Regions from separate parts of the Bacillus altaicus genome, predicted to be linked through region 1. Evidence: riboswitches for the same ligand, from Rfam matches in the RefSeq annotation. Region 1 holds a riboswitch; the other holds the start of a gene.

Evidence for each region. Region 1 has a riboswitch for thiamine pyrophosphate ahead of thiC (phosphomethylpyrimidine synthase ThiC). Riboswitches for the same ligand answer to the same signal wherever they lie in the genome.
Region 2: it holds a riboswitch for thiamine pyrophosphate, as region 1 does, so the genes downstream of both, thiT (energy-coupled thiamine transporter ThiT) here and thiC (phosphomethylpyrimidine synthase ThiC) in region 1, are expected to answer to the same signal.

What each region holds. Positions count from the first base shown of each region.
Region 1 covers NZ_CM143394.1:582,531-598,016, reverse strand. Annotated here, with positions in the region: gene ACE38F_RS02990 (acyltransferase) at 1-327, shown strand, start outside; gene ACE38F_RS02985 (VOC family protein) at 369-749, shown strand; gene ACE38F_RS02980 (transcriptional regulator) at 779-1,864, opposite strand; gene ACE38F_RS02975 (hypothetical protein) at 1,955-2,104, opposite strand; gene cydA (cytochrome ubiquinol oxidase subunit I) at 2,357-3,712, shown strand; gene ACE38F_RS02965 (cytochrome d ubiquinol oxidase subunit II) at 3,705-4,730, shown strand; gene ACE38F_RS02960 (arsenic transporter) at 5,104-6,462, shown strand; gene thiC (phosphomethylpyrimidine synthase ThiC) at 6,561-8,321, opposite strand; TPP riboswitch at 8,434-8,549, opposite strand; gene lldP (L-lactate permease) at 8,620-10,275, opposite strand; gene ACE38F_RS02945 (magnetosome magnetite crystal formation protein family) at 10,562-10,879, shown strand; gene ACE38F_RS02940 (metal-binding protein) at 11,012-11,503, opposite strand; gene ACE38F_RS02935 (YkvA family protein) at 11,551-11,916, opposite strand; gene ACE38F_RS02930 (LTA synthase family protein) at 12,468-14,399, shown strand; gene ACE38F_RS02925 (D-amino-acid transaminase) at 15,037-15,486, shown strand, end outside.
Region 2 covers NZ_CM143394.1:935,727-951,212, reverse strand. Annotated here, with positions in the region: gene cydA (cytochrome ubiquinol oxidase subunit I) at 1-1,208, shown strand, start outside; gene cydB (cytochrome d ubiquinol oxidase subunit II) at 1,198-2,226, shown strand; gene ACE38F_RS04915 (spore germination protein) at 2,368-2,601, opposite strand; gene ACE38F_RS04910 (YdcF family protein) at 3,121-4,155, shown strand; gene ACE38F_RS04905 (YitT family protein) at 4,343-5,215, shown strand; gene ACE38F_RS04900 (hypothetical protein) at 5,458-5,676, opposite strand; gene ACE38F_RS04895 (alpha/beta hydrolase) at 5,845-6,864, shown strand; gene ACE38F_RS04890 (DUF4247 domain-containing protein) at 7,071-7,889, opposite strand; gene ACE38F_RS04885 (DUF4178 domain-containing protein) at 7,902-8,408, opposite strand; gene ACE38F_RS04880 (DUF350 domain-containing protein) at 8,430-8,834, opposite strand; gene ACE38F_RS04875 (PspA/IM30 family protein) at 8,915-9,580, opposite strand; gene ACE38F_RS04870 (lipoprotein BA_5634 family protein) at 9,992-10,570, shown strand; gene ACE38F_RS04865 (FeoB-associated Cys-rich membrane protein) at 10,605-10,772, opposite strand; gene feoB (ferrous iron transport protein B) at 10,789-12,777, opposite strand; gene ACE38F_RS04855 (FeoA family protein) at 12,774-13,001, opposite strand; TPP riboswitch at 13,196-13,297, shown strand; gene thiT (energy-coupled thiamine transporter ThiT) at 13,383-14,042, shown strand; gene ACE38F_RS04845 (sensor histidine kinase) at 14,252-15,486, opposite strand, start outside.

The DNA of each region.
Region 1 (15,486 bases):
TCTATTATGATTGTAAAACGAAGAGGCTTATTATATAAAACGTTAAAATTTATCGGAAACTATACGTACGGCGCCTATTTAGCCCACTTTTTCTTTTTACATATAGGCACAAAATTTCTTTCTCTATTTGCACTACAAGAAAACACAATAATATATAGTCTATTACTATTTTCAGTAACAGCCGTACTTTCTATATTCACAATGGTCATTTGCAGTACACTACCATTTCATACATGGGTTACAGGGCCTTCCCCTACGACAAATATGAAATGGGCGAAGATTGCCATTCGAAAAAACCATGAAAAAGTATTTAAACCATATATTTGATATAATAATACACATATAAGAAAAGAAAGCAGGAGACACCTATGATTAATCAAATTGGACAAATTATGTTATATGTAAATAACCAAGATGAATCAGTACAATTTTGGACAGAAACAGTAGGATTCCAAATCGTTGCGGAAGAAAATAACGGACAAGGATTTCGCTGGATTGAAATTGCGCTGGCAAAAGAAGCTGGAACAAGCATTGTCCTTCACGATAAGGCGTTAATTGCGAAGATGCAACCTGAATTAAACTTAAATACTCCTTCACTTATGTTCTTCTCTAATAACTTAGATCAACTGTATAAAGATCTTTCTGAGAAAAACGTTACGGTTGGACAAGTTGTAGATTTACCTACTGGTAGAGCATTCAACTTTGCTGATAATGAAAACAATTACTTTGCGGTAATGGAAAAGAAATAAGCAAAAAGTGCCACCCCTAGGGTGGCACTCTATTTTTTACTCTTCTCCAATTCTATTTCAGCTAAAAGCGGTAATACGTTATCAAAAATATGTGTATTATTATTCTCACCTGTTACATATCCACCATAATATCTACTAAATACATTATCATTTCGGAATGTAGTCATCCGCTCATACAATTCCTTCGCAAACTTTGTATCACCTGTTTGTAGTACGTACAAAATTGTTAATCCGTAAGATGCTGGTGATTCATAGTTCACAGCTTGTTTTCCCGTTTCTAAGTTATAACGTCCGTATAACTTTCCGTCTTCGCGAAATTTCTTCTTTATAAATTCCAAATAAGCATCTGATGAAAGACCGCCTAAACTGCGATGATAAGCAACGTATGATTGATCAATAAGATTCACTTCTTTATCGTACGTAAATGTCCCATCATCTTTATACTCTTTCGGGAATGCCCAGTCGTTTCTCGGATAATCCGCTAAAAACTGAACAACTTCCTGATACTGCTGTGCAGAAATTTTCCCATACTTTTTCATATAAGAGAATGCATGCGGATTTATGTAAGATGTTGTTGCAAAGTTATTTTGTTTCCCTGCATCTGCATCATAATAATCCACGTAATAATTATCTTTTTTATTATAACGAAGTACAGCATTGCTCAATTGATCTGCAAGGTTTTTATAGCGATCTTCCTTATACATTTCATAAGCACGATATAATTGTTCAATAATACGAAGATCATCTATAAGTGCATTTGTGGCTGACTGCATTTCTCCCTTTTCAGAGATTTTCCATAAAACGATGTGTTCCTTATGTACAAAATTATTTTGAATGACCTTTACTTGTTCATCAAATAGCGACTGATCATCTTTATCAAGCGTATATTGTAACCATAGTCCTGCCGATTCTGATAAAGCTTCACGGCCCTTCGCTTCACCCGTTCCTGCCTTTGTATCCTCTAAGCGATACGTTGCAAGTGTTCCATTTTCATTTACCATATGCCTTAAAATAAAATGCTCCGTACGGTTTCCTTGTAAAGCCGACCAAAATACAATTCCGCCTAATACGATTAAGAAAACAACTCCAAACCCTATATATAAACGTTTCCGCAAGCTTTTCACCTCCCTATTAAGGCTAACCTTAATTTTAACAGAACATACGAAAATTTAAAAAAGACAATCCGTTAGATTGTCTCTCCCACCTTATCCTTCGCAAACCTCTTTAGAAGGTCTATATAGCGATTCCACAAGTCGATCATATTCACGACGCGTAATTTCTTTATTATACAACTTTAATAATAAATCTCTATGCTCTCTTGAAAATGCCATCTTTTTAATGACTTCAGGATACATAAAACACCCTCTCCATTTCACATAAACTTCTTCATCCCGGAAATAGAACTTACGTTCGCATAAAAGATTATAAAAGATTCAGCCATAAAAAACAAACAAAATATTATCAAATTTTAATTTCTTTCTTTTGGGAATATTTCAACATTATATTACCATACTCATTTTTTAAATACATATATATTTTTGGCAGTTTTTTGAATAAATCTTCCAATTCAATCAGAAAATAATGGCAAAAAGAAGAGGAGTATACATATGGATACCGTAACATTAGCAAGGGCATTTTTTGGTTCTTCATTAGCATTCCACATTATCTTTGCAACGCTTGGAGTTGGGCTTTCTTTAATGATTTTTATAAGTGAAATACTCTATCACTGGAAGAAAGATTCCGACTATGCCATTATGGCAAAAAGATGGACAAAGGCTTTTGCTATCCTTCTCGGTGTAGCAATTCCAACTGGAACAATTGTTGGTGTACAAATTTCACTTCTTTGGCCTGGTTTCGCCAAAATTGTTGGTCAAGTTATTTCCGTTCCGTTTCAAATTGAGATTTTCGCCTTCTTTTTAGAGGCTTTATTCATGTCTATTTATGTATATGCAGCTGATAAACTACCTCCAGTTATGAGATTAATCTCGCTATTTTTCGTTATGATTGGTGCCACTGCATCCGCCGTGCTTATTACATCAGCAAATACATGGATGAACACACCTGCGGGCTTTTCAATGGGGCCAGATGGCTCAGTTTTTAACGTTGATCCGTGGAAAGCTTTCTTTAATCCAAGCTTTGGCACAAGTGCATTCCATGTCGTTATTACAGCCTATACAACTGGAGCAGCTGTTATCGCTTCTATCGCTGGATTTAAATTATTAAAGAAAAATTTAAGTACGCGTGAAATTGCTTACCATAAAAAAGGATTACTGTTAGGGCTTGTCGTTACATTTATCACAGGTGCTACGATGTGGCTTTCAGGACACGAATCTGCTATTGCCTTACATAAACATTCACCTGAAAAACTAGCATCTGCTGAAGCTTTGTTTGAAACGACATCCCACGCTCCGTTATCGCTTGGCGGGGTTGTGGATCCTAACACACTTGAACTAAACTATGCCCTTGAAATTCCGAACATGCTTAGCTTATTAGTGGGACTAGACCCTAGCACCGTTGTAAAAGGTCTAAAGGAATTCCCGCAAGAAACGTGGCCACCATTTTACACACATACACTGTTCAACTTAATGGTCGGCACTGCTGCCTTTACCTTTGCAGTTGCAGCTATTGCCCTCTTATATTGGCACTTTGTTTACCGAAAAAAAGGAGTAGAGTTACCGAAGTGGCTTCTTTGGGGAGCTGCCGCATGTGGACCCGTTATGTTGCTCGGTATTGAATTCGGATGGATTTTTAGTTGTAGTGGTCGTCAGCCATGGACAATTTATGGCATGCAACGTACGGTCGATGCTTCTACACGCGCTGATTTCGTCGGTCCTTTATTTGTTTTATTCATCATTTTATATATTGGACTCGGTATTTTAACAGTCTTTGTACTACGGACATTCTTTAAGAAACATCCGTTAAAGAATGATTTACATCACGAAGGAGGCGATTCTCGTGCATGAGGAAAGCATTGCAATCATCATCTTATGGGCTCTTATTTTCGTATATAGCATACTAGGGTCTATTGATTTTGGGGCTGGTTTTTGGGGCATGGTATACGCTAAACACCCGACGCTTGCTGCCAAGCTTGCTAATCGGTACTTATCACCAACTTGGGAAGTAACAAATACGTTTCTTGTCTTTGTCGTTGTCGCTTTTCTCGGTTTCTTTCCGAAAGCAGCCTTTACCCTGGCAACGGTTATGTTTGTACCAGTTATGTTAATTTTAGTACTCGTTGCGATTCGCAGTACATTTATGGTATTTGCTTACTCCCTACCAAAGTACCAACACCTTCTTCGGATTATTTCAGGTATTACAGGGCTCTTAATCCCAGCTCTATTAATTACCGTTCTACCCGTTACAGAAGGTGCCTATATTACGATGTCTGAAGGAAAAGAAGTGCTCCTTTACGGAAAACTTCTTTCTAGTCCCGTTATTTATTGTTATATGCTCTTTGGACTAACTTCGGAACTATTTCTATCATCTCTCTTTCTTGCTGATTTTGCTAGGGAACAAGGTTCTGAAGATACGTACCGAATTTATAGGAGAAATGCCATCATACTTGGTCCTGCAACGCTCGTGACTGCTATTATCGCTCTCGTTGTAATGGACCCTGAAACACACTGGCTTATGCAAGGACTAATAAAGCAATTCCCATGGTTTACAGTCTCTATCATTTTATTTGTTATCGGATATTCCTCCCTTTGGTGGACAAATAAGAAGTACAGCACACTAGGCTTCCCTCGCATTGCAGTTTTAGCTGTCGTCGCTCAATATGCATTTGCAAGCTACGCTTACGGCGTCGCCCATTTACCGTATATCATTTACCCGGACGTAACTGTATTTACAAGCTTTACGACGGTCGAAACATTCTATGCACTTCTTATTCTTTACGCAATCGGGATTGCAATTTTACTACCCGGATTCATTTTCTTCTGGAATTTATTCTTGAAGGATCGAACTTTTTTGAAGGAAAAATAATAAAGTGAAACTTTAATCAGTGGGGGTTTTTTCATCCCCCACTGATTATTAGCCTTCACCAATCGGGCGTTTACGGGCAGCAGGGCTCCCATCTAACTTCTTTGCTCCAGCCGAGTTTTTAGGTGGGAGTCTTACTGTCCGCAAATAGAGGGATAAATGAGGGGCATTCGTACATAGAATGCCCCTCATTTATTAGACGTCTCTCCTAATAGTTATTACACTACCAATGATACTTGTCCTATAGCTCAAAAAACACATATTCACATCATTCCATTATACGCCTAGTTCTTCTTATTTCCTGCTGAATATACTAGCAATATAAACTTGAGACAAGCTACATTTGTTCAAGGGAAAATAGAAAGGTAGGTTAAATATGAGCATTGAAATATGGATTACTATTATTGTATTCTTCTTAACGATGATTGTTGTCTTTTGGCGACCCCGTGGCTTAAATGAGGCATGGCCGGCAGCAGTCGGCGCTGGCATTATCCTCATTACTGGACTTGTATCAAAACCAGACGTCATGGACATTATAAGTAAAATCGGCGGTGCCTCCATAACAATATTAGCGACCATCGTTATGGCGGTTATATTAGAAAGCTTCGGCTTCTTCCACTGGTCCGCAGCAAAACTTGCAAATTTAGCAAAGGGCTCCGGTCGCCGTTTATACTGGTATATTCAATTATTATGTTTTCTTATGACTCTTTTATTCAATAACGACGGTAGTATTTTAATTACAACACCGATTTTGATTTTACTTCTGAAAAACCTTCAATTAAAACCTCATCAACAAATCCCTTATTTATTAAGCGGTGCTTTAATCGCCACTGCATCTAGTGCACCAATCGGTGTAAGTAATATCGTAAACTTAATCGCATTAAATATTGTTAATATGACTCTTTATATGCATACAGCTATGATGTTTGTACCTGCAACACTAGGACTACTGTTTATGTCATGGCTCATGTATACAGTTTTAAAGAAAAAACTTCCAGAAAGATTACCTGTTTCTTCATATGATATTGAAGAGATTTTTTTCACGAAAAACTTCCATCCATTAAAAGGAAAAAATTCTGTTGATACAAAACAAAAACGTACAAAATTCATGTTAAAAGTATTAGGCTTCGTCTTCCTTATGCGCTGTCTTCTATTCGTTGCATCCTTCTTATCGATTCCAATCGAAATTGTTGCTGTACTCGGTTCACTCATTCTTCTCATCTGGAGATGGTACTACTTACGAACAAACCCAGTCGATATTTTGAAAAAGACACCGTGGCACATTTTAATTTTCGCTTTCTCTATGTATGTAATTATTTACGGGCTTCATAACGCAGGATTAACAGCGGCACTTGTAAGTTGGCTCGAACCAGTTGTAAGTCAGCATCTACTCTATGCCAGCTTTGCAATGGGCGGACTCGTTTCCCTCCTCTCTAACGTCTTCAATAACCACCCTGCACTTATGATTGGTACAATCACATTAACAGAAATGGGACTAGATCCAGTCACATTAAAAACTATCTATCTCGCAAATATCATTGGTAGTGACATCGGTTCACTATTGTTACCAATTGGTACGCTAGCTTCCCTCATTTGGATGTATATACTAAGACAAAACAAAATTAAAGTGAAATGGAAGGATTATTTAAGCGTATCTCTCATCGTAATCCCACTCACAACAGTCGTCACATTATTCCTCTTATACTACTGGGTACAATTATTCTTCGCCTTATAGACAACAGAAGCCCCCTTTGCTACCGTCTTAGCAAAGGGGGCTTCTTCTATATTTAAGTTAGGTACAATGTGATCAATCAAGTAACGAGGTGTAACGTATTATTGATATAAGTGACTACCAATTTCTTTGAATTCTACCGCTTTCTCTTTCATTCCTTTTTCAATTGCTTCTGTCGTTTCTAAATCATTTTCTTTCGCATATTCACGAATATCATGCGAAATTCTCATACTACAAAACTTCGGGCCACACATTGAACAGAAATGAGCTGTTTTCGCCCCTTCTGCTGGCAACGTTTCATCATGATACTCCATCGCACGTTCAGGATCTAAAGATAAATTAAATTGATCGCGCCAACGGAATTCAAATCGTGCTTTCGAAAGTGCATCATCACGCTGATGAGCCGTTTTATGCCCTTTCGCAAGATCGGCTGCATGCGCAGCGATTTTGTACGTAATAACCCCTTCGCGAACATCATCTTTATTTGGTAAACCTAAATGTTCTTTCGGTGTTACATAACAAAGCATCGCCGTTCCAAACCAGCCAATCATCGCAGCACCAATCGCTGATGTGATATGGTCATAACCTGGTGCAATATCTGTTGTTAACGGCCCAAGTGTATAGAACGGCGCGCCCTGACAAATATCAAGTTCTTTCTCCATATTTTCTTTAATTAAATGCATCGGTACATGCCCAGGTCCTTCAATCATAACTTGCACATCATGTTTCCAAGCAATTTTTGTTAATTCACCAAGTGTTTCAAGCTCAGAAAACTGTGCTTCGTCATTTGCATCTGCAATAGAACCTGGACGTAATCCATCTCCAAGAGAGAACGAAACATCGTACTGCTTCATAATTTCACAAATCTCTTCAAAATGAGTATATAGGAAGTTTTCTTTATGATGGAATAAACACCACTGCGCCATAATCGAACCACCGCGCGAAACAATACCTGTCATACGCTTTGCAGTAATTGGAATGTAACGAAGTAATACACCAGCGTGAATCGTGAAGTAATCAACGCCTTGCTCCGCCTGCTCAATTAACGTATCACGGTATACCTCCCACGTTAAATCCTCTGCAATTCCGTTTACTTTTTCAAGCGCTTGATAAATTGGCACAGTTCCAACTGGTACCGGAGCATTACGAATAATCCACTCACGTGTTGTATGAATGTTTTTACCTGTAGATAAATCCATAATCGTATCTGCACCCCAGCGAGTCGCCCACGTCATCTTCTCTACTTCTTCTGCAATAGAAGACGATACAGCAGAGTTTCCGATATTTGCATTTACCTTTACGTGAAAATTACGTCCAATTATCATCGGTTCCGCTTCAGGATGGTTAATGTTCGCTGGCAAAATCGCACGACCTTCTGCAATCTCCTTACGAACAAATTCAGGCTCTAGCCCTTCACGAATCGCAACATATTCCATCTCAGACGTAATAATGCCATTACGTGCATAATGCATTTGCGAAACATTTGTACCTTGCTTCGCTCTAAGCGGCTTACGGTCCATTTGCGGGAAAACAGGTGTATGTTTTGAAGCCACTTTCACACCGTCATCCTCTGGTTTTACTTCGCGCCCTTCGTATCCTTCTACATCACCACGCCCCAGGGTCCAAGAGTGGCGCGGCGTTGGAATCCCTTTTTCCAGCTCCACTTTATATTCTGGATCTGTATAAGGTCCACTCGTATCATACACACGGATTGGCGGATTTTGAACACCGTTCGTATCGCTTTGTTCAATCTCGCGCATCGGCACTTTCATACCTTCACGTGGCCCATCCACATACACTTTCTTACTTCCTGGTAAACTCGATTTTAATTCAATTTGCTCTGCAGAAACAGATTGTTTCATAACCTTTATTGCCCCCCTGTTCGTGACAAGGACGAGATATGGCCAGCGTATGCCAAAATAAAAAGAGCCAGGTCCATAAAAAAATAAGGACCTGGCTCATAAAGACATAATTATGTAAAGCCGTTAACTTCCCTACGCTGGTACGAGCCAGATCAGGTCCAAAGGGTTAAGAAGTTCACACGCTTCTCTCTCAGCCTACGCATACGTTAGGCACCCCTAGTTTATCACTGATTTAATTTTCAATACTTTCCCATCATACCCTATAATCTGAAAAATGCAAAGGTTATTTCTTTTTTGTTTACGGAATCATCCAAGTCAAATAATAAGCCTGCACATACGTCATAATCCCAATAATAGTAACGAAGAATAAACTATGCTTCAATGTAAAGCGGAACAAATCTGACTCTTTCCCAGCAAGTCCAACTGCCGCACAAGCAATCGCAATTGATTGCGGAGAAATCATTTTACCTGTTACACCGCCCGTTGTATTTGCTGCAACGAGAAGCACTTCAGATACACCGACTTGCTGCGCTGTAATTGCTTGTAAATTCGAGAACAGTGCGTTCGCTGACGTATCTGATCCTGTTAAGAATACCCCAATCCAGCCTAAGAATGGTGAGAAGAACGGGAATAGTCCGCCAGTTCCTGCAAGTGCTAACGCTAATGTAGAAGATAAACCAGAATAGTTTGCGATAAATGCGAATCCTAATACGAATCCAATAGATAGAATTGGCATTTTTAGTTCGTTTAACGTTTCTTTAAATGTTGCTACTGCATCTTTTGCACTCATTTTCAAAATAAAGATAGAAATGATACAAGCAATTAAAATTGCTGTTCCAGTCGCTGATAAAACATCTAATTTCAAGATTGCTTCATAAGGTGTTGGTTTATTTACAATTGGCTCTGCTTTCATTACTAAATTGTGCAAGCCTGGAACTTCAAATTTAAATACGAGACTTTCTAAAGCACCACCTGGAGCGAATAATGCTTTAAAGAAACTTTGGCTCCAAATGACTACCATCACAGTTAAAATAATGAACGGAGACCATGCTTTTACTACTTTTCCTACTGTTAGTTTCGGCATAGATGTCGTCGTTGCTGCTACTTCACTATTTGCTTCTTTAGACTGATAAATTTCTTTCGGCTGCCAAACTTTTAAGAATAGCGATAAACTTACTAAACTTACAAGCGCTGACGTAATATCAGGAAGTTCTGGCCCTAAAAACGTCGCTGTAATAAACTGTGTAATTGCAAATGAACTACCGGCTACAAATAAAGCAGGCCACGTTTGTCTTACTCCTTTAAAACCATCCATTAAAAATACGATAAAGAACGGAACAAATAAAGATAAGAACGGTAATTGATGCCCAGCCATTTGTCCAATTTTATGTGGATCAATGCCTGTTACTTGTCCAGCAACTGTAATCGGAATCCCCATCGCTCCGAACGCTACTGGTGCAGTATTTGCGATTAAACAAAGACCTGCTGCATATAAAGGATTTAGCCCAAGACCTGCAAGAAGCGCTGCCGTAATCGCTACTGGTGCACCAAATCCTGCTGCCCCTTCCAAAAATGCTCCAAATGAAAATCCGATTAAAATAACGAGTAAACGATGGTCATTCGTAATGGATAATACAGATGCACGAATGACATCAAATTGACCTGTTTTCACAGAAATTTTATATAAAAATACTGACATAATGATAATCCACGCAATTGGCCATAATCCGTATAAGAAACCGTATCCGGTCGCTGCCATTGCCATTGTGAATGGCATTTTATACGCAAATAAAGCCACCAAAATCGTTAATACAACTGTAATAAATCCTGCCACATACCCCTTCATGCGGAAAACTGCTAAAGCTAAGAAAAAAAAGATGATTGGAATAAGTGCGACTGCTGCCGAAATCCAAATGTTACCGAACGGATCGTAAACTTGTGTCCATGTGTTCATTGTTCTCTCCCCCTAAAGAATCCCCTTTTAAATAGATATAACCTTATCAATAGACTATCAGGTCATCATACCTTTAATTCTAAAAAAATATAAACGCCTACGAAAACGTTTTCATTAATTTTATCACACCAATTTTCATTTAAAAAGATTTTTTTGAAAATTTTATCATTTAAACAGAAAATCTTACAAAAACGTCACGTTCTTGTAATGTTAATCGATAGGAAGCTTACCAAATTTACTGCATACTAAAGGTATAACAACGGACATTACTTATGAGGTGATATATATGAACGGAAACAAAATATTAGCAGCTTTATCATACTTTAGTGTATTATTTGCGCCTATCTTATTCCCTATTATCGTGTGGATTGTGGGTGATTCTGAAACGAAACCACATGCAAAACGTGCTCTATGGACACATATTATTCCAAGCATTGCTTCATTTATTGGATTAGTTATTTTAGGAATTATGGGCATCGGATCTGATCAACCAGACGTAACACTTGGAATTGGAGCAATCATCGTCTTATGCATTTGCGGAATCATTAGCTTATACTACTTCATTTGGAATATCGTGAAAGGGATTAAGGTACTGAAAGCTTAGTTTTAAACAAACGTTTGATTAAAAAGAAACTGTCGCATAATCGTAAATGAAATTTTATCGGCGATTCGACAAGAGTAACCTACCTATTAATAAGAAAAAAACCGTCCCAAAATACCTTTTGGGACGGTTTTTTTATCTTCTGCGTTTCTTCTTTTTTCTCATCATTTTCTTTCGGCGCGTATTTGCTTTATCCGCTATAATGTGGAGCGTACTCGCCACAACAATTCCCATTACAAACGTTACAATTTCAACCTCGTATTCCTTCGTAATTTCTATTAAATTTCCGTCGAACGCTATTATATTTAATAGGAATAAAAACGGAGAAAACACGATTAACATGTATGCAATACGAATAATATCACCAATTATAATCGTATGTGTGAAGAAGGAACGATGGGGCATTACGCTCCGATATGGATACCAAAAAATGCGCAGGAATCCCCATTTATTATACGCATTACTGTACGTATCTAAATCCGGTGTTAAAAATGCAGTACCTACTAAAAAGCCAATTGCAAAAGTTAATAAAAAATCAAAATTTGTTAATCCATACGAAAAGAGCATAAACAAAACAACCGGAAGGGATATTAAGTTTATTTTCGTATGCGTTCTTCCTGATGGCATAATGCACTTCCTCGCTTACGTTCGCCCTGTCATCCGACAGGTCTCACCTATTGATCTAATTTTTGATCGATAAATGATGTGTCTATATCCGAACCAAACCATTCTGCCAACTTCACTCGTGCCTTATCTTTCACTTCTTCATTTACGTATATCGATGCTTGTAATAGTGCGGCCATTAACGCACCTAAATCATCCGTATAACCAATTCCAGCAACTAAATCTGGGATTGCATCAATCGGTGCAATGAAATAAGCAAGTGCTCCGATTACAATAATTTTCACTCGTTTTGGAACATCCGGTCTTTGCAAAACGTAAAACAACAATAAACTCGCATAGATTACCGACTGCCCTGCCTGCTTCGCAACATGTTTTATTTTCTTCCAAAACGCTTCAACTGAAAATTTTTGTTTCATTCAAAAGCCTCCCTATTTTTCAAAAGAAATAAGCTACAATATGTTATGTTATCAGTAAAAGTTCATCAAAATTACACATAATCTATCAATGAAATTTCATTGTAACAAACAAAACCAAAAAGAACAAGTGTTCGTTAATTTTTTCGTGTTTTCCTTCATATAATAGTTTTCTAGACAACCACTTAAAGATTTCTATTCCATATTTCTCAACCAAAAAACTTTCAATTTCGCTTAACATTCTTTTCTATTTTTGTTATATTTTCTAGTTGACGAGCCTATAAACGAATGTTAAAGTTTTCTCTGGTAGTGACAAATCACATACAAAAAATGTAAAATGTTATAGTGTTTCTCAGAAATGAATTTTGTTGTATAATACAGAAATGACGTTATGCTTATGAGCAGCACAAGAAACCAAAAAGGGTATGCATAGTTAAAGTCGTATATGGGTGAATATAGAAACTCTAATTATGGCCAAGAAAACTATGTATTTTTTATTTTAACATTTTTCGCTCCAAAATCGACCAAGCCTGATAGAGAAAGGGTGGAAATGAATGAAAGAAACCATGAAATCACAATTTCAAAATGTGCGTTTCACTTTATTCGTAGCTTTGGCCGTATGGCTAAAAACCTACATCATTACACGCACTAGCTTCGATTTAAAACTTGAATCTTTCATGCAAGAATTCATTTTATTCATTAGTCCATTAGCAGCATCATTACTGTTTGTGGGTCTTGCATTATTTGCAAAAGGGAAAAAACGTAACTATATAGCACTAGGAATTAACTTTATCTTAACGTTCATCCTTGTTGGTAACGTAATGTTCTACGGATTCTACAATGACTTCGTTACTTTACCAGTACTAGGACAAACATCTAATTTCGGAAGTTTAGGTTCTAGTGTGAAAGAATTATTTAACTTCAAAATCATCCTTGCATTTGCGGATATTATCGTATTCTTCGTTCTATTGAAGAAGAAAAAGAAAGATTTTGCACCGACAGAACGTGTAGCACGTCCGATGCGTTCCCTATACTTCGTGTCAACAGTTGCTATTTTCAGCGTAAACCTAGGACTTGCAGAAGCTGAGCGTCCAGAACTATTAACACGTTCATTCGACCGCGTTATGCTTGTTAAAAACTTAGGATTATATGTACACCAAGCATACGATCTTGGCTTACAAGCAAAATCAAGTTCACAAAAAGCGTTTGCTGATAGTAGTAAATTGCAAGAAGCAGAAAACTATGTGAAAACAACACAAAGTAAACCAGATCCAAATATGTATGGTACTGCAAAAGGGAAAAACGTAATTGTTGTCTCTCTTGAATCGTTACAAACATTCTTAATTGGTGCGACAGTAAACGGACAAGAAGTTACACCATTCCTAAACCAATTTGCGAAAGAAAGTTATTACTTCGATAACTTCTTCCATCAAACTGGGCAAGGTAAAACATCTGATGCTGAATTCTTAGTAGATACTTCAATGTATCCACTAGACCGTGGTGCTGTATTCTTCACACACGGTAATAACGAATATACAGCAACTCCAGAAATTTTGCGTCAGCAAGGATATCACACATCAGTATTCCACGCGAACAACGCAACGTTCTGGAACCGTAACATTATGTATCCGGCACTTGGTTATGATCGTTACTACAACGAGCTTGACTACAAGATTACGCCAGAAACAAAATTAAATTGGGGATTAAAAGATATCGAATACTTCGATCAGTCTATCGATATGTTAAAACAAGTGAAGCAACCGTTCTATACTCGCTTCCTTACTTTAACAAACCATTACCCATTCACTTATGATGACAGTACGAAATTAATCGACGAGTACAACTCTGGTGATGGAGTATTTGACCGCTATATGGTAACAGCTCGTTATTTAGACGAAGCAATGAAACACTTTATTGAGCGTCTAAAAGCTGAAGGTATTTACGACAACTCTGTTATCGTATTCTACGGTGACCATTATGGTATTTCTGAAAACCATAACCGTGCAATGGCACAGTTCTTAGGAAAAGAAGAAATTACTACATTTGACCAGATGAACTTACAAAAAACACCGATGTTTATTCACGTTCCAGGTCAAAAAGAAGGTAAAACAATTTCAAAACCAACTGGTGAAATTGACATTAAACCAACAATTCTAAACTTACTTGGTGTAGATTCTACGAATCAAATTCAATTCGGTCATGACGTATTCTCACCAGACAATAAAGGATTCGTTGTTCTTCGTGACGGTAGCTTCATTACAGATAAGTACATGTACACAAACAGTACATTCTACGACCGTAACACAGGTGAAGTTCTGCAATTACCGAAAGAAGAGGCTCAACCACTTATTGACCGTGCACAAAATGAGCTAAATATGTCAGACAAAATCATTGAAGGCGACTTACTTCGCTTCTCTGAAAGCAATAAGATCAAAACTGGCGAAGTAAAAACGGCTATTAAAGAAGAAAAGAAGAGCGCTGAGTAATCTCAGCCTCTTTTTTATTTTCCTCTCTACAAATTCTTCTATACATTAACTTTAAAATTACATAACCTTCACCTAATATTTACACCACATTAACGAAACATCTTTATAATAAAATATGTAAACAAGGTTCCACATATTTCTTATCTCTCATCTTCAATAAGATCCCTTAGAGAAATATGCGCATCATTTGTTTTCAACTTTCTTATAATTGTCTTTCCAAGTGTTTTGTTTGCATAAATGAAACCTTTAAAGACGATGTCCCTATGAAAGATAGCTACCCTCCTTGTGCAACATTCCATACGAATGTTGCTTTTTTTTTTCAAAAAGCAGGATTCTTATTTCTCATTTTCGAATTTGTATATACAAAATGCTATAAAGTGAAACTTTAATCAGTGGGGGTTTTGTTCATCCCCCACTGATTATTAGTTGAACCAATCGGGCGTTTACGGGCAGTTAATCTCCCACCTAACTTCTTTGCTCCAGCCGAATTTTGAGGCGGGAGTTTTACTGCCCGTTAATGCGGGATAAGTCACCACTACTTCTCTATGATTTGCAAATAAATACATATACGTCATATGAAGAGAATTGCTTACATAAAAATAACTAGAGTGCTTTTTATTCATGTACTAACGAAAGGATGGGACGAAAATTGGCATACGAAAGATTTGTACTATGGAATGATGCAGTTATTGATACAACGAAACATCGCGCGTACATAGAACTTGAAGAAAGAGGTTTACAATTTGGCGATGGCGTCTATGAAGTTATTCGCCTTTATAACGGAAACTTTCACTTATTAGACCCACATTTAACAAGATTATATCGATCCATGGAAGAAATAGAATTATCACTCCCTTTCTCAAAAGCCGAACTCATCATCTTACTCTACAAATTAATTGAAAACAATAATTTCCACGAAGACGGAACAATTTACTTGCAAGTATCTCGTGGTGTACAAGCTCGAGCACATGCATTCTCATATGACACAACTCCGACAATCTATGCTTATATTTCAAAAAAGGAAAGACCAGCTTTATGGATTGAATACGGTGTACGTGCTATATCAGAACCTGATACGCGCTGGCTC
Region 2 (15,486 bases), 350 kb from region 1:
ACCGCAAAATGGCAAATTTCTGGGGTAAATTATTTACAATTAACTTCGTAATGGGGATTATAACCGGGATTACGATGGAATTCCAATTTGGAACAAACTGGTCTGAGTACTCCAAATATATGGGAGATATTTTCGGATCACCTCTCGCAATCGAAGCACTCGTTGCATTCTTCTTAGAATCTACTTTCATGGGAATATGGTTATTCGGTAAAGACAAAATCTCACCAAAATTCCGTGCTTTCTGTATGTGGATGGTTGCACTTGGAACAAATATTTCTGCCCTTTGGATTATTACAGCAAACGGCTTTATGCAAAATCCTGTTGGCTATGTAATACGTAATGGCCGCGCTGAATTAAATGACTTCTGGGCTCTTGTTACAAATCCATATGCATGGAATATGTTCTTCCATACTGTAATTGGTTGTTATATTGTCGGTGCTTTCTTCGTTATGGCAATTAGTGCCTATCACTTACTACGTAAAAATGAAGTGGAATTCTTCAAAAAATCATTTAAGTTTGGTTTAATGTTAGGGTTATTCGCAGCAACTATTACACCTTTTATGGGACATCAATCCGGTGTATCAGCGGCTAAGTATCAACCAGCAAAAGGGGCTGCAATGGAAGCTGTTTGGGAAACTGGCAAAGGACAAGGCTTCTCAATCATTCAAATTCCTGATGTGAAAAATGAAAAGAACTTTGAATTCCTTACTATTCCAAAGTTAGGAAGTTTCTTCTATACAAACTCATTTGATGGAGAAATTGTTGGTTTAAAAGATATTCCGAAAGAAGATCGTCCAAATGTTAACCTCGTGTACTATAGCTTCCGCTTAATGGTTGCACTTGGCATGTTCTTTATGGCATTAACTTGGTTTGGTTTCTATTTAAACCGAAAAGGAAAACTAGAAAACTCAAAACGTTATTTAAAAATTACAATGTGGTCTGTCTTACTTCCTTATATTGCAATTAACGCTGGTTGGATTGTTGCTGAAGTAGGTCGTCAACCGTGGACAGTTTATAAACTAATGCGTACAGCAGAATCTGTGTCACCTATATCAGTTCCACAAATTTGGTTCTCGTTAATTAGTTTAATATTGTTCTACACTCTACTCTTAATTGCAGATGTATACTTAATGCTGAAGTTCGCGAAAAAAGGACCAGCTGCATTAGAAGAACCTGCTACTGAAGGAGGTACAGCTCATGTCTCATGATATGCTTGCAGTCATCTGGTTCGGTTTATGGGGCGTCATTTGGACAGTTTACTTCATTCTTGATGGCTACGCACTCGGTAATGGGATGATTTTCCCATTCGTTGCGAAAGACCGACAAGAACGAAATCAATTACAAGAAGCTATTGGCCCGTTCTGGGGTGGTAATGAAGTATGGTTAATTACAGCTGGTGGCGCAACATTTGCTGCCTTCCCAATCACATATGCAAATATGTTTAGTTACCTGTATACGCCACTATTTTTAGTATTATTTTCCCTATTTGCTCGTGCCGCTGGACTTGAATTTATGCATAAAGACGATTCACCAATTTGGCAAAAAATTTGTAAATGGGCATTTACAATTGGTAGTTTCCTAATCGCCTTCTTATTCGGTGTTACATTCGCTAACCTGTATTACGGGCTGCAAATCGGAAAAGATGGTTATGAAGGAACTTTACTTAGCTTACTAAACCATTATGGTATTTTAGGTGGTCTTTTCTTCACTGCTATATTCGTCGTATCTGGTGCCCTTTGGGTTATGATTAAAACGACTGGCGAAGTATCTGATCGTGCTTATAAAATCGCAAGACCATTTTCAATGGCAGCTGCTATCATTTTAGCTATCTTCTATGTCGCAACTGCAAATCGTACAAATTTATTCCAAAACTTCACGGAATATCCTGTACTGTTCATTCTTCCAGTACTTGCAATGTTAATGAGTGTACTCGCACTTATTATGGTGTACAAACATAAAATCGGCCTTGCATTCACATTCGTTTGCTTAACAATCGCAATGTTTATGACAACTGGTTTTGCAGGTATGTTCCCAAGAATGTTACCATCACGTATTAACGACGCATACAGTACAACGTTATATAACGCAGCCGGTAGTGAATTAAACTTAAAAATTATGTTCTTCGTTGCAATCGTCATGGTACCAATCGTTATTGGATATCAGCTTTGGAGCTACAGTATATTTAAAAATAAAATTCATAAAGACTCTGCTAAAGGATATCACTAAGATGAAAAAGACACTTCGAGCGAAGTGTCTTTTTTCTTATACGTATGATTTTTAATGCGATGTTACATGTCTAGTCTAACAACTATGATAAAGAAGTATCACCAGGCAAATACATCACTTTATGCAATTTTACATATAAAATTATAACGTAGATTGAATTACTTGATCATACACATCGTTATCCGTTACATCTGCCGTACTAATACCACTGAATGTCCTCACATTTAGTCCCGTATTTGAAGATCCTGATCCGTTATAAGCTTTCGTTTTTTCAATCGGATGTACGTTATATTTATCACCTAAGTTGATTGTCCCGTTACAGTTCTCAATAATAACCCCTTCAACAATAGCTGGCATTTTATCACCTACTTTCATTTCGTTACTTTCATTTTATGAAAACTGCCTAAAAAAATAGCATGTTTCAATAAGAAAAAGCACTCAAAAGAGTGCTTTTTCTCTAAGCATGAATGGCAATTTTAGAGACAGTTGACTTTTTCAAAAATTTATTAGGGGTAATATTTTGAAAAAGAAAGCCTTTCATATTTAACTTAACACCACTGGAATATATAGTAAATTGATAATATTTATACGGAAGATTTCTAATGTTTAGTATAGATAGTTTCCACTATACCAACAGTAAAAACTATCTATACTAAACAACAAAAAGTTGCCTTCAAAGAAGACAACTTTCATACTTTTCATAAAAAGACACTCCGCAGAGTGCCTCTTCAACCACTTCACTTTTCATATACCGCCTTGAATGCATTTTATCATACCTATCCATATTATCTTCAAGAAAATTCTAAATCTTTATTTTTATTATTAATAACTTCAAAATCATGTAGTATTAAGGTTGCAATAAAAACATTATAAAAATTGAGGTGTACTATATTTATGTATTTCGGAATTATTCCTCTTATATTGTTTATTATTTTTCTTATCTCTTACTTAAAAGATCCACGAAAAATAATAAACGGCTTTTTATTTAATGCCTTTTTCTGTTTTTTCCTTCTTTTTTGTATGCTTGCAGCTTATGACTCAGGTAATGCTAATCTATACTACATCATGTTTTTACCTATTTTAGCACTTATCATTATGATTCCTTTCGGTATTGTTGCTTTAATGTTTGGGTTATTTCTTAACGCAAGAATTTTAATGAAACGAGAAGGAAGACGTTTCACTAACTGTTTAACACTCATTGCTGCTTTAGGGATTTTATTCTTGATGTTACTCCCTATTATAAATCCAGCAAGTTTATTCTCATCACATTTAAGGCCTATTTTCGCTGGTATTTCTCTTATAACTTTATATTTCTTTATACACTTATCTAACTTCTTAACCGCTTATTTTTTATACCAATTCAACAGACCAAGACGTAATCAAGATTTCATCATCGTTCTTGGTAGCGGCTTAATTAATGATAAAGTACCGCCTTTACTTGCAAGTCGTATTAATAAAGCAATCGACTTTTATTGGAAACAAGCTGCTGTGAATACACCACCAACAATCATTTTCTCTGGTGGACAAGGTCCGGATGAAGGCCTTCCAGAAGCAGAAGCGATGCAAAAGTACGCTGTTGAAAAAGGAATTCCTCTTGAACATACAGTGCAAGAAAATCGCTCTGTAAACACATATCAAAATATGTCGTTCTCTAAAGAAATTATGGATTCTTTAAAGCCTGAAGATAAGTATAGAAGTATTTTTACAACGAACAATTTCCACCTTTTCCGTGCTGGTATATATGCAAGACAAGCTGATCTTAATAGCCAAGGAATTGGATCCAAAACTGCGTTTTATTACTGGCCTAACGCTATGATTCGTGAATATGTTGCGATTGTCGTAATGGGACGTAAACGTCATATGAAAGTTTGCGGAGCTATTTTAGGATTCGCTTTATTCCTATCCGTGCTTAGTTTTATAATTTCTTAATAGCCTCCCATCCTTTGAAAGGATGGGATTTCTTATACTCATTTCAAAAATATTTTAAAGGTAATATGGTGATAATATTCCCTGCATACATCCATTAAAGGAGAATTTTTTCAAATTAAATGTTAAAATGAAATTTAGGTGTGAATTACGTAACAAATAAGAAACTAGTTTGAAACGAGGAAATTACATGGAGAAAATTATCAAAAACAAGCCCAATAAGCTAAAAATCGCTTCAAAAGCTTTGATGATTATTATTGGAGCACTTATCACAGCGTACGGATTAGAAGCTGTATTAATTCCAAACAACGTATCCGACGGTGGTGTAACTGGTTTAAGCATCGTTAGTTCAAGATTATTTGGATTACCATTAGGACTTCTAATCGCAGTCGTTAACATCCCTTTCGTTTGGTTAGGATATAAACAAATCGGTAAAAGCTTTGCGCTTTACTCAATTATCGGTATCGCTTCGTTAGCAGTGGGTACGGTTGTCATGCACGGAGTACCAACAATTATTGAAGGCGATACGCTTTTAATTACTGTTGTTGGTGGTATTATTATCGGTTTTGGTATGGGACTTGCATTACGTAACGGCGGCGCATTAGATGGAATCGATATGCTAGCCGTATTACTTTCTCGAAAGTTACCATTTGGAACAAGTGACCTTATTTTATTCTTAAATATGTTTGTCTTTATTTTTGTTTCAACAGTATTTGGTCTTCAAGGAGCTATCCTTTCGGCAATTGCTTACTTTATCGCTTCGAAAGTGATTCATATCGTTGAGGTTGGTTTAAGTGGTTCGAAAACATTTAAAATCATCACAAAAGAACCTGAACTAATGGTTGAAACAATTCGTGATCGTTTAGGCCGAAGCGCAACATATAATGAAGTTTATGGCGGTTATTCAAGAGAGAAATTTAAAGAAATCTCTTGTGTAATTAACCGTTTAGAAGAAAGTAAAATGAAAGACCTTATTAATGAAATCGATCCTAATGCCTTTATTACAGTTTATGACGTAGCAGAAGTAAAAGGCGGTAATTTCAAGAAACGTGATATTCATTAATCGTTATGAAAAAAGAGGCTGTGCCAAAATTTTGGCACAGCCTCTTCTTCTTATTAAGTTGCTATCGTTATCAGTTTTTGTCGGTAAGTCGATATATTCTAATAATCGCTGATATATTTTGAGTTGCGGTCGATATATTTCAATAATCGCTGATATATTTTGAGTTGTGGTCGATATATTCCAATAATCGCTGATATATTTTGAGTTGTGGTCGATATATTTCAATAATCGCCGATATAATTTTACTCCCCCCACATTTCTCCTCTTTTAATCCAATCTACATACTTTTGAAAGGCGTTCACTTCATGTTGAAAGCGCAGCGGAATATACAGAAAAAGAGTACATGTACATATTCCCCATAAAACACCCCAAATAAAGCTAAACTTCATCGTTGTACTAATGAACAAACTTAGAAATAAGACGAGGAACATAATCAAACTAAATCTTTTATACATAGTCATAACAATCCCTCCCTATACATTAATTGTAGCAGTCATAAACTAAAAGAAAAATACATTTTCAGGTAGACTTTTCCAAAAACTTCATAATATTATTAACAAGAGTGTACTAGATAAGGAGGGCTGCCCACCAATAGCGGGATAAAAATAAGAAATGGAGATAATTTGATAATGAAAAAACACAAAACTAAAGGAGTATTAAAAAACAAGCTTTTCATCGCTCTTCTAATTATTTTAGGACTCATTCTCTCAGGACTAAGTTACTGGTTTCTTTCACCAAATCCAAAAGCATTTATTATAAAAAAAGTCTTTGAAAAAGGCATGATATTTCAATCTGATAACTATGAAAATGCTTTAAAAGAAACAAAAATCATTGAAGATATTGACTATCATTCTAAATTTCCAGACGGCACATTAGATATTATTTATCCTAAAAATCATACGAAAGAAACACCCGTTATCTTCTGGGTGCATGGTGGTGGATTTGTAGGTGGAGATAAATCGCAAATTACTGGTTATGCAGTAGAATTAGCAGCGCGTGGTTATGCGGTAGTAAATATTAACTATGCCCTTGCTCCTAAAAGCAAATATCCTACTCCCGTACTCCAGCTCGGTGAAGCTTATACATATATAAAAAATAATGAAGAGAAATATAATTTAAAACTAAATACTATTTATTTTGCGGGGGATTCTGCTGGGGCACAAATATCTGGTCAATTTGTTACAATTCAAACTTCCCCGCCATATGCAAAATTAGCACAGATTGATGCTATTATTAACCCTTCTACTATAAAAGGTGTTTTGTTATATTGTGGTCCTTATAACATGCCTGCATTAGCTAAAGTGGAAACATCTAAACAAATACAAGATTTTATGCGCACGACTGGTTGGGCATACTTTGGAACAAAAAACTTTGAAACATTACCGGAAATGAACATTGCTTCAATTTCAAAGCATGTAACAAAAGATTATCCACCAACGTTTATTACAGATGGTAATACTGCCTCATTCGAAGATCAAGGTAAGGAATTATTTTCAACATTACAAAGCAAAGATGTAGCTGTAGACGGTCTTTTCTTTGATAAAAGTATTTTTGGCGAGTTAGCGCATGAATTTCAGTTCAACATGAATACACCAGCAGGAAAAGAAACATTCGATAAAACACTACAATTTTTAAATAAAAACAAATGACATACACAATAATAAAAACCCAAGAAGTGCTTACCTGCTCCTTGGGTTTTCCTTTATCCCGCTATTTGCCGGGCAGTAAGACTCCCACCTCAAAATTCGGCGAATGCGCGGAATTTAGGTGGGAGATAACTGCCCGTAAATGCCCGATTGGTGAAGGCTAATAATCAGTGGGGATGGACAAAACCCCCACTGATTAAAGTTTCACTTTATCTTCTCTTCGAAATTTTCCCTGAACCGCCAACCCTTGTTTTCGGGGGAGACGTATTCTTTGGTGGTGTTTTAATAGATGATTTCGGCTTCACATCAGATCCGCTCGAGCCACCTGGATTTTTCGTGATTTTCCCTTTGCTTCCGGTAGAAGGCGGAGGCGTCGTTTTACTTCCTTTTTCCGTAATACTCCCTTTATCACCTACAGATGATTTCGGATCTACATTATCGCCTCGCTTAATAATAGATCCTTTCCCTTCCTTCGTAATTGGAGGTGGGGTTTTCTTTTCTTCTTTCGTAGGTGGTCTTTCCGGGATAACCGGTTTATGATTTTGTCTGTCATTATATCCGCGATAATCACCGTATGATGATTTTCGTGAACCGAATATATCGTTTAATATACTCCCCATAATATATCCTTGTAAGAAGGATGGCTGGTAATTTTGACGGACAAATTCTTCATTACTTATTTCAATTAACGTATCAGATGGTTTCTCTTTATCCTTTTGTAAATTATACATTTTATCAGAATAAACGAGGAACATTTGATTTTCGTCTTCTTTAGATGCTTGTTTCGGTTTCCTTTCGGCTATAAGTTCCTTTGCAACTTCAGGAACTGACCGATTGGCGGCCCTATACACGTAAGATTCTTGTTTACCATCCTTTGCGACAGACTCTAGTGGATAACGGTCCTGAATTGACTTCGCCTGACCACTTTGACAGCCCGATAAAGCATAACCGGCAATAACAAGTAATGTAACGATAGCAAGTATAGGGATTACGAACGATTTAATCATGGTAAACAATCGGTTTGACATGATTACGCCCCCTTATGTTGCTCTTATGATTTGTACATCAGCAGGAATAATTGCTTCTCCCTCATACATCATTGTGCGACCATTTTGCCATTCAACACGTAATAATTTGCGGTTGTCAGACTGGAATTCCCATACGTGCTGTTCCTCTGAAGCAGCGAATGGCGTTTTCCCCATAACAACAACACGTCCATTATATTGTTCTTCCATATGATACTCTATATCATCCATTTCAATCGTCGTCGGAATTTCATCGATTGAATCTAAACGACCATCAATCGGTGTATACAATTTGTAATACGTATTTTCACGGTCTTCAATCTTCAAATAACGAATATCTTTCCCGTCCTGCAAAGTTAAAACAATCTCTTTACGAGAATGCATGCTCGTTTTCCCAGTTAATTCGTACATGACTAACGACACTTCAATCATATCGCCAGGAGCTAACGTCAAAAGACTCTTTTCTGGTTTCGGCGGCTCTGGGCTTTTCATTATATTTTTAATACGTTTAAATAAGCTCACAATCTACCCCTCCTTTTCTCTTTATAAACAAGCACCTAAAATAAGTGCCCCAACGATATGTAATGAACCAGCTAACAGCGCATGTGCTACGCTGCCTTCTTTCGTTCCTTCTTCTAAATCTAAACCAGACATTTTCTTTAACACAAACTCAATGAACATTTCTACAACTAATAAAATAGCGAAAGAAACTGCGGAGGCAAGAAGCGCCTGCCATAAATCATTTGCTTTCGTAATCGATTGTGACAAAATGTATCCTTGAGCGAATAATTTCATAACGAAACGTGTTGTCACTGCTGTGTTTCCATTTTTTATTTCTTTTAAATCATTGTATTTTGTAAAAATCGAATCAACCCACATAATTGCAAATAAAAGTACCGCACTCGCTCCAGTCCATACAAGCATAGCTAAAACATTCATCCACGTCATTACACAACCTCCTCTAAAATAGTAATAGAAAACCGACATGAATTCTCTTCAGACATGTCGGTTTCTTTGTCTATTCTATATTATTTCTCGTACTGCTTCATAATACGAGCTAATTCATCGTCAACAACAGAATTTTTGTTTAAGCTTGCGAACTCATCATCTAACGACTTTTCTTTCTTGTAAATTTCACCGCTTGCTTCTGCTTCAGCCTCTAGTTGAAGTGCTTTCTCTTCCATACGGCTTAAACCAGCTTTTGCTGAATTTGAATCGAATCCAGACATCGCCTGATTAATATTCTTTTGTGCTTTCGCTGCATTTACACGCGCTACAAGTGTTTCACGTTTATTTTTCAGCTCTGTTAATTGCTTACGCATTTCTTCTAGCTTAAGGCGAAGATTATCAGCAGCAGCTTTGTTTTGTTCATAGCTTGCTTTATACTCATTCATCTTTTGCTCTGCATTTTGTTTTTCTTCTAGAGCACGGCGCGCAAGATCTAAGTTGCTAGCTTGAACAGCCATATGAGCTTGCTCTTCACGTTTTTTCACAAGTGCTTCTTGCTCTTCAAATAATATTTTGAATTTCTTCTCAAGTGCGATTTGAGCTGCTACACTTTTCTCAGCTTCTTGTACATCCGCTTGCATATCGCGTAAATATTGATCCGTCATCTTAACTGGATCTTCAGCTTTTTCAATTAATGAATACACATTCGACATTGTTAAATCTCTTAATCGTTTAAATACAGACATCCAAATTCCTCCTATGATATACCTCATATTTCAAATTTACTACTTGGAAAATTAAAAATCTTCCTTTTCAGTAAGAATATTCATTTTTACAACCTATGTGTTTATTATAACAAAACTAAGATGTCCTTACATGTTATTTCCAAAATACAACTAATATAATATGACATTCCAGATATAATATTGTATTCCTACTATATCCTTATTATTTCTGCCTCCAAAATTAACTTATTTTTGCGCGATTTTACTAAATTACATAATTGTAATGTTACTGTAAGCTAACTCGATAGTTACGTTTCAACATTTCTTATACACTAATACCAGAAGCAACGGAATAACAAAAAAGCTTCTCATACTGTAAGGACTAATACAGAAACTGTATTTACTATAAAACATATAAAAGGAGAAATCATCATGAAAAAATTAGTAGGAATCGGATTAGCAGCAGCAATTTCATTCGGAGCATTATCAGGTTGTTCTTTATTAGGAGAAAAAGCGAACGGCTTTGTATTATATGGAACAGAAGAGCAAGTAGCGCAAATTGCAGATAAAAATAAAAAAGAAGTAAAAGAAAAAGATATGTATAAAATGAAGCTTACAACACTTGAAGATAAAAAAGTTCTTGTAATGGATAAGAAAACTGGTGAAGAACTTGTTAAGAAAGAACTACTTAAACAAGTTGATAAAAATGACGACACAAAAGCAATTGATAAATTACCAGCTGTAACAACAGAGCAAGGTGTATTATTCGCAAAAGATAAAGTAGAAAATGCTACACTTGATGGTTCAAAATTAAACTATGAAGGTAATACAATTATCGGTGATGGCCGTTCTTATGCAGATATGTTCGCCATCGTTGATGATGCGACATATGGAAATGTGAAAGGTGAAGAGAAATCTGTAGGTGTACTGAAGTTTGATAAAGACCCTAGCAAAGAATTACCTGGAGCAAATGGAGTAGAAGCATCACAACTTGTAAAAATTAAAAAATAAAGAAAAAAGCTTTGCGAAATTCGCAAAGCTTTTTTTATTTATGAGCAATTTGCTCCATATCCGGACTACAAGTTTGCGACTGACATGACTTACTTAAAGAGCATGCTGCGCATTTTCCCTTTTTACTTCTCTTTACAAAATTAACTAAAGTATATGCTGCATAACCAAAAATGATAGCTCCAATTATAATATTGACCATCACCGCGATACATCTCCTTCTAGAATCCGAGTAAGGATCCAACTTGGTATATAATGAGCGTTAATACATAAGCAACAACGAGCGGATAAATGACAGAGAAAACTGTCCATTTCATCGATCCTGTTTCACGTTTAATGACAGCTACTGTCGCTAAGCACGGAACATATAATAAAATAAAGAACATAAATGCATAGGCTGATAGCGCAGTATAATGTGCTCCCATTACATTTCCTAGCACATCTTCTTTAACGGCATAAATAATTGCCATTGTAGAAACGACAACTTCTTTCGCTAAAAATCCTGTTAAAAGGGATGCCGCAGCTTGCCACGTTCCAAAACCGAGCGGTGCAAAAAGTGGTGCGATAAATCCACCAATCATCGCTAAGAAACTGTCTCCCATATCAACACCAAATCCTGATGGACCTGCATAGTTTAATAACCAAATGACAACAGAACCACCGAAGATGAATGTACCTGCTTTACGAACAAATCCTTTACCTTTCTCCCACGTGCTCAGCCATAGCGTTTTCGCTTGCGGCACACGGTATGGCGGTAGTTCAATGACAAAAATAGATTTTTCCGCTTTTAAAATAGTAAGAGACATAATTTTTGTAACGAGTAACGCAAGAACAATACCTGCAATGTATAAAGAGAACACAACAGTTGCCTGACTATGAGGGAAGAAAACTCCCGCAAATAATGCATATACAGGTAAACGTGCTGAACAAGACATAAATGGTGTTACAAGAACTGTAAGTAAACGTTCTTTTTCTTGTTCAATCGTTCTCGCTGCCATAATACCTGGAACGTTACATCCAAAGCCGATAATCATCGGAATGAACGCTTTTCCGTTTAAACCGAAAAACTCCATAATTCTATCCATAACAACTGCAATTCGTGCCATATATCCCGAGTCTTCTAATAATGAAATGAAGAAGAATAGTGCAAAGATTTGTGGAACGAATACTAATACCGCACCAACTCCAGCAATAATACCTTCTGTAACGAGCGCTTGAATAAAATCAGAAGCGCCAACACTTGTGAGACCAGCTGTAACCCAATCAGTAAGTTGTCCGCCAAAAAATCCATCAAGCATATCAGATAAAGGTGTACCTATCCACGTAAACGTAACCTGAAAAATAAAAAACATAACTGCTAAAAAGATTGGAAGTCCTAAAATTTTATGTGTAATTAACCTATCGATTTTTTCCGAAAAAGGAATTTTTCCTTCTTTCTCATGTTGCATAACATTTGTTTTTAACTTTTCAATATACGCTTCACGAGTCTTGTAAATGTGCTCTTCTAACGTACAATCAAGTTTTCCATCTAAACGAGATCGAATGGCTATAAGTTCCTTATAAATTGGTAGTGCTTTCATTTCTTTTTCTACTACTTCGTTATTGCTTAGAAATTGTAGGGTTAACCATCTCGGATGCTCATAATTCGCTGTCTCTAAAAGAGCAATTATCTCTCCAATTCCTTCATCCATTTGTACACCATATGAAATAATGAATGGCTTTTTCTCTTTTTGTTTCTCTTCATGAAGAGTAGTAAGTAATTCTTCACAGCCTTTTCCGGTTCTTGCGATGACAGGAACGACTGTTACACCTAATATTTCTGATAACCGTTTTACATTAATCACAATTCCTCTTTGCTTTGCCACATCAACCATATTTAAACCAATTGAAACGGGCTTACCAAATTCAAGTAATTGCAATGTTAAATGCATATTCCGCTCAAATTGAGAAGAATCCACTATATTTAACATATGATGAAATTCGTCTGTTAGTAGAAAATTCGTAACGACACCTTCATCACGTGAAACTGGATTCAAATCATAGACGCCTGGTAAATCAATTAATGTTCCTTGCTTATCTTTTAATTTACCAACCTTCTTTTCTACTGTTACACCGCTCCAGTTTCCTACATACTCATAAGAACCAGTAAGTGCATTAAATAATGATGTTTTCCCTGTATTCGGATTCCCTAGCAAAGCTACCTTATTCACGCTAATTCCACCTTTATCATTTTCGCATCACAATGACGAATACTAATTAACTGTCCACGACACTCCAATGTACAAGGACCTTTAAACATCGCTTTCTGTTTCAGGCGAAGTTCGCTTCCTTCCGCGAGGCCGAAAGCAGCCAGTCTACGCTTTAATAACTGATCTAACGACTGAATACTTTTTACTAACACTTTCTCACCAATTTTAATATCTACTAAGCTCATAACCTTCCCCCTCAGAAGAGAATGATAATTATTTTCAAAAAAATTATATCATACTCTATTTCACTTGGACTATACCTTTTCACTTCATATTTATTAACATTTCAATACAATTCTATTTCAATAATTGTCATAAGGTATTCGTTTGCCATTCTCATCCATTTCGCTTACAATAAATAATAACAAATAAAGAATCTCGTTATCACGGGGGGAGCCTTACCGCTGAGAGGGAACATTTCGTTCCGACCCTTTGAACCTGTTAGTTAATGCTAACGCAGGGATTGTGCAAACGTCCGAAATACATACCTCTTTTTTATTTACGTATTTCGTATCCTCCTATGATAATGTTCTTTTTTGTGCAACTTGGATTTAGGGGGAGACAACATGCGTAACACCAATTTACAAGCGATGATCGAATCTGCAATTCTTGCAGCCTTCGCCTTGATTATCGACATTCTACCATTATCAATTAAACTTCCAACAGGCGGTTCCATCTCATTTGCTATGATTCCTATTTTTATTATTGCATACCGCTGGGGCTTCAAAAGTGCTTTCTTAGGAGGCTTAATTTGGGGGCTATTACAAATCGTCGTAGGTAATGCCTACATTCTAACACCTGTTCAAGCATTCATTGAGTACTTCATTGCCTTTTCCTTTATCGGCTTTGCTGGTTTATTCTATCGTCCAATTCAAAAAGCACTTGCCTCAGACAACAGTAATGCAGAGCATTCAAGTTTTGGTAGTCGCAAAGATAAACCAAAACAAAACAAAGGAAAAAAAGCACTCGTTTACATTATCCTTGCCACATTTGTCGGCAGCTTTGCACGCTATTTCTGTCACTTTATTGCTGGTATTATTTTCTTTGGTCAATATGCACCTAAAGGACAATCAGCTGTCTTATATTCATTAATTGTAAACGGCAGTACTATGATCGGCTCTTTCATACTATGTACTGTATTACTAATTCTTTTATTTACAACTTCACCACGCTTATTCAAAAGCATCGGTGCTTATCAAATGAATACAAAAAAGAAGAGCGCTTAATTAGCGCTCTTTTTTCATATCGTAATATCAATAATAAATACAATAAATGCACAAAAGAAAATAAATACCATCACACCTAGTAAATTGCTATTCACGGCTAATCTACTCCTTACATAACCTCATATTCTAAACAGATTATACTGCGTAAAAATAAAGATTAAGTAAAGATAATATGAAAATAACTTAAAAAAAAGCGTAACATGTATTGTCTACGCTTTTTTCGGTAAATAGAAGTAAAATAACACACCATCTTCGGTATTCTTCACCCCATATTCAGCATTGTGCAGTTCTAAAATATTCTTTGAAATTGCAAGGCCAAGCCCTGTTCCACCTTGTGAACGTTTCCGTGCCGCATCCACGCGATAAAAACGATCCCAAATTTTATCTAATTGTTCTTCTTCAATGTGAGAACCTTTATTTTCAATACACACTTCTATACGATTCTTCTCATCTATTACGGAAATAATAATATCCTCTTTTTCTGGTGTATAACGTATTGCATTCGTAATGAAGTTCACTATTACTTGTTCAATTCTATTTTGATTCCCAACCACTTCAGCTGGATATATATGCTTGTGCACAATCAGTTCTTTTTTCTCTATCTCCGATGAAAGCTGTTCACATATTTCTTCAATCACTCCATCGATATAGAAAGAATCCATCTTCATGTTGTATGTGCCAGACTCAAATTTAGCTAATTCAAGCATATCCAAAATTAGTATATCCATCTTGTCTACTTCTTTTTCCATCGCCTGAAAATAGTATTCTTTTTTATGCTCAGCTACCCCATCTTTTAAAATAGAAATACAGCTTTTCATAATACTCAGCGGCGTTTTTAATTCATGCGAAACGCCTGCAATAAATTCTTTCCTGGTGTTTTCTAACTTTCTTTCTTTTTCAATATCTTGTTCTAACTGTCCAATATGTGAATGTAGTTTATTAGATAATGTATTAATATTTTGCGATAAATCACCAATTTCATCTTTTGAAGTAATCGGAATTTTTTCTGTGAAATCCAAATGAGCTATTTTCTTCGTTGTATCATTTATTTTTAGTAACGGTTTTGCAATTTGTTTTGAGTAATAAAACGAAGCTAGAAAAATTAGAACGACTACAAATGCAACAATATAGATGTAATAATCTTGCACCATTTGTACAGCCTCATCGACAGGTTGCAAAGAAGCCATCGCGTATATATATGTTACCGATCCGTCTTTTTCTTTTTTTGGTTTAATTAATAATTTATATTTTATATCATTCTTTTCATAGTCCGTTATTTGTGTTGAATACTGTATATGATTACTCTCTTTTAATAATAAATCAGTTTGAAATTCCTTTATTCTATCTAAGAATAAACTATTTTTATAAATTGGATTCACAGGACCTTTTACATCGGGGAACTGTACTTTCGTAACACGTCCTCCTATGTAAGCACCTAATTCCT